DNA from 2 places in the Kitasatospora sp. NPDC101801 genome. Region 1 is predicted to be linked to the other one. Evidence: riboswitches for the same ligand, from Rfam matches in the RefSeq annotation. Region 1 holds a riboswitch; the other holds the start of a gene.
What was found. Region 1 has a riboswitch for S-adenosylmethionine ahead of thrC (threonine synthase). Riboswitches for the same ligand answer to the same signal wherever they lie in the genome.
Positions count from the first base shown of each region.

Region 2: another riboswitch for S-adenosylmethionine. It lies ahead of ACIRPK_RS15880 (aminotransferase class V-fold PLP-dependent enzyme); the one in region 1 lies ahead of thrC (threonine synthase).

Region 1 covers NZ_JBIWML010000008.1:86,302-88,495, reverse strand. The annotation lists gene thrC (threonine synthase) at 1-981, opposite strand, end outside; SAM riboswitch class I at 999-1,137, opposite strand; gene ACIRPK_RS13105 (glucosyl-3-phosphoglycerate synthase) at 1,342-2,194, shown strand, end outside.
Region 2 covers NZ_JBIWML010000011.1:101,210-103,403, reverse strand. The annotation lists gene trpD (anthranilate phosphoribosyltransferase) at 1-625, shown strand, start outside; SAM riboswitch class IV at 731-848, shown strand; gene ACIRPK_RS15880 (aminotransferase class V-fold PLP-dependent enzyme) at 902-2,194, shown strand, end outside.

The sequences.
Region 1 (2,194 bases):
CACGTACGGGCCGTCGGCCGGGTTGCCGATCGCCAGCGACTTGGCGATGGTGTTCGGCTTGACCGGGCGGATCACGTCGTGGCCCGCCTTGAAGGCGGCGGAGACCGGGGAGCAGCCCTCGGCCTGGGCGCCGAAGATCCGGTACGGGCGGTCCTCGACCAGGCCGAGCTTGATCAGCTCCTGCAGTCCCTTGTCGATCTTGGTGAGCTGGGAGCCCGAGGCGATCGGGATCACCAGCTGCTCCGGCAGCCGCCAGCCGAGCTGCTCGCAGATCTCGTACGCCAGGGTCTTCGAGCCCTCGCCGTAGTACGGCCGGAGGTTGACGTTGACGAAGCCCCAGCCCTCGCCGGCCGGGTCGCCGATCAGCTCCGAGCAGAACCGGTTCACGTCGTCGTAGTTGCCCTCGATGCCGACCAACTCGCCGCCGTAGACCCCGGCCATCACGACCTTGCCCTGCTCCAGGTCGTGCGGGATGAAGACGCAGGACTTGAAACCGGCCCGGGCCGCGGCCGCGCCGACGGCGCCGGCCAGGTTGCCGGTGGAGGAGCACGACAGGGTGGTGAAGTTGAACGCGCGCGCCGCCTCGATGGCGCAGGCGACCACCCGGTCCTTGAAGGAGTGGGTCGGGTTGCCCGAGTCGTCCTTGACGTGCAGCTGGGCGGTGAAGCCGAGCTCGCGGCCCAGGTTGTCGGCCTTCACCAGCGGGGTCCAGCCCGGGTTCAGGTTCGGCTTGCCCGCCACGTCGGCCGGGACGGGCAGCAGCGGGGCGTACCGCCAGATCGAGGCCGGACCGGCCTCGATCCGCTTGCGCAGCTCCTCGGCGGAGTCGGAGCCGAAGTCGTACGCGATCTCCAGCGGGCCGAAGCACTCGACGCAGGCGAAGCTCGGGCCGAGCGGGAATCGGGTGCCACACTCGCGACAGGACAGGGCGGCAGCGGGGCCGAGGTCGACGGTCGGGGCGGCAGAAACAGCGGTAGCCATGATGGCGGAGGCCTCTCTCCTCATCTTCCCCGTGACGCGGTCGCGCCACAGGACGGAATTGGCACCTGTCCCGCCGGATGACCACTGCTGGGCCGACCGTGCGAGAAGGTTGCCGGGACTTCGACGGGCCGTTCCCTCAGTCCCTCTGGATGAGCTCTGTGAAGTTGTGGTCCTGCTCTCCGGCCGACCCCGACGTGCGAAGGTCTGACCGCAGTACGAAGACTGTATCCGAAGGCGCCGGGCAGGGAACCGCGCGTCCGAGTCGCGAGATGCCCCGTCCCGAGAACGCCAGTCCGACCACTCAGCCCGAGGAGAACAGACGTGCCCGACCAGCCGACCCCGGCCGACCCGCCCGAGGAGCTGCTGCCGGAGGTGGCCGACTGGCTGCACCGGCGCTCCTGGACGACGGCCGACCGGCCGCCGGCCGACCTGCTCACCGCCAAAAGGGCGGCCGGCCCGGCCGGGACGGTCAGCGTGGTGCTGCCCGCCCTCGACGAGGAGTCCACGGTCGGGGAGATCGTCCGGGTGATCCGGCGCGAGCTGATGGAGCGGCTGCCGCTGGTGGACGAGATCGTGGTGGTCGACTCGGGCTCGGCCGACCGGACGGCGCAGACCGCCGCCGCGGCGGGTGCCCGGGTGGTGCACCGGGACGACGTACTGCCCCGGCTGCCGGCCGCCCCGGGCAAGGGCGAGGTGCTCTGGCGCTCGTTGCTGGTCACCTCCGGCGAGATCGTCTGCTTCATCGACGCGGACCTGCGGGAGTTCGACCCGGCCTTCGTCTCCGGCATCGTCGGGCCGCTGCTGACCGATCCGGCGATCCAGCTGGTGAAGGCGATGTACGACCGGCCGCTGGAGACCGCGGGCGCGGTGGTCCCGGCCGGGGGCGGGCGGGTCACCGAGCTGGTGGCGCGGCCGCTGCTGAATCTGCACTGGCCCCAACTGGCCGGGTTCGTCCAGCCGTTGGGGGGCGAGTACGCCGCCAGGCGGTCGCTGCTGGAGCAGCTGCCGTTCCCGACCGGGTACGGCGTCGAGCTCGGCCTGCTGGTGGACGCGCTCGACCGGGTCGGCCTCGACGCGCTGGCCCAGGTGGACGTCGGGGTCCGGCACCACCGGCACCAGGACGGCCAGGCGCTCGGCCGGATGGCGGCCACCATCTACCGCACCGCCCTGGACCGCCTGGACCGCACCCACCGCCTCAAGACCACCCCCGCCC
Region 2 (2,194 bases), on a different contig from region 1:
GCCCGCCCGGGTGGCCGAGATCGCCGCGGAGGTCGGCCTGACCTTCTGCCCGGCGCCGATGTTCCACCCGGCGATGCGGCACGCCGCCCCGGCCCGCCGTGACCTCGGGGTGCCGACCGCCTTCAACATCCTCGGCCCGCTGACCAACCCGGCCCGAGTCACCGCGCACGCGATCGGCTGCTTCGACACCCGGCTGGCCGGGCTGATCGCCGGCGTGCTGGCCCGGCGCGGCGCCACCGCCCTGGTCTTCCGGGGCGACGACGGCCTGGACGAGCTGACCATCTCCACCACCTCGCACGTCTGGCTGGTGAAGGACGGTCAGGTCACCGAGACCGTCTTCGACCCGCGCGAGGTCGGCATCGAGCCGGTCGGCATCGAGGCGCTGCGCGGTGGCGACCCGCAGTTCAACGCCGACGTGGCCCGCCGCCTGCTGGCGGGGGAGCGCGGCCCGGTCCGGGACGCCGTCCTGCTGAACAGCGCCGCCGCGCTGACCGCGCTGGAGCTGACCGACGCCCCGCTGGCCGAGCAGCTGGCGGCCGGCATGGTGCGGACCGCGGCCGCCGTCGACTCCGGCGCGGCGGAGGCCCTGCTGAAGGACTGGGCGGCGGCCACCACCCGTTCCTGAAAGGTGAGTTGAGGGCCCGGCGGCCTGGCCGCCGGGCCCTCGTGCTGTCCGGATGGCGGACGGGTGTTTGACCACTTCTCGGCTGCTCGCCTAGAGTCCTTGCCAGGTCATGAGTGACAGCGACAAGCCCCAGCTTGCTGTCCGGCAACCCTCCGTCCGTGGCGGGGTGCCCTGGGTGAGGACCGGGCTCCGCGGCGAACCGTCCGCGTGGCAAGCGCGGACGTCGGCGGCACAGCTGCACCCCGAGGTCCCGGACCTTCCGAGGAGTGCACCCCCATGTCCGTTTCCACCGAAATCTGCGCCCCGCTCGCCGTTCTCGGCCACGACGTCCAGGTCCCGCTGGTCTCCGGCGAGAAGGTCTCCTACGCCGCCCTGGACTACGCCGCCAGCTCCCCGGCGCTCCAGCGGGTCTGGGACGACGTCGCCGCCTACGCCCCGTACTACGGCAGCGTGCACCGGGGCGCCGGGTACCTCTCCCAGCTCTCCACCGACCTGTTCGAGCAGAGCCGGCGCACCGTCGAGGAGTTCCTCGACCTGCGCGAGGGCGACCAGGTGGTCTTCACCCGGGCCACCACCGACTCGCTCAACCTGCTGGCCGGGGTGCTGCCCGCCGGCACCCGGGTGTTCGCCTTCGAGACCGAGCACCACGCCTCGCTGCTGCCCTGGCGCCGGGACGGCCTGACCGTCAGCTACCTGCGGGCCCCGCGCTCGCACGCCGAGGCGGTCGCCGCGCTGGACGCCGCCCTGGCGGCGGAGCCCGCCGAGCACCGGCTGTTCTGCGTCACCGGCGCCTCCAACGTCACCGGCGAGCTCTGGCCGGTCGCCGAACTGACCGAGGTCGCCCACCGGCACGGCGCCCGGGTGGTGCTGGACGCCGCCCAGCTGGCGCCCCACCACCGGGTCTCGGTGCGGGAGTTGGGCGTGGACTGGATCGCCTTCTCCGGCCACAAGCTATACGCCCCGTTCGGCGCCGGCGTGCTGGCCGGCCGGAGCGACTGGCTGGACGCGGCCGAGCCGTACCTGGCCGGCGGCGGCGCCAGCCGGACCGTGGCCCGCGAGTTGGACGGCTCGGTCGCGGTCGAGTGGCAGACCGGCCCGGCCCGGCACGAGGCCGGCTCCCCGAACGTGATCGGCGCCCACTCCATCGCCTCCGCCTGCCGGGCGCTCACCGAGGCCGGCTTCGACGCGCTGGAGGCTCGCGAGCAGCAGCTGATCGACCGTCTGCAGGCCGGACTGGCCGAGATCCCCGAGGTCCGGGTGCTCAGCCTGTTCGGCGAGGGCGCGGCCCGGGTCGGCGTGCTCTCCTTCGTGGTGCAGGGCTGGAACAGCTCGCACTTCTCGGCGGCGCTCTCGGCCGAGTACGGGATCGGCGTCCGGGACGGGCTGTTCTGCGCCCACCCGCTGGTGCGGACCCTGCTCGGCGGCGAGGAGGCCGCACCGTCCGAGTGCGGCGCCCCGGAGCCGTCGCTGCCCGGCGAGCGCAGCCTGAACGCGATCCGGGTCAGCTTCGGGGCCGGGACTCCGGACGAGCACCTGGAGCGGTTCCTGGGGGCCGTCCGCGAGCTCGTC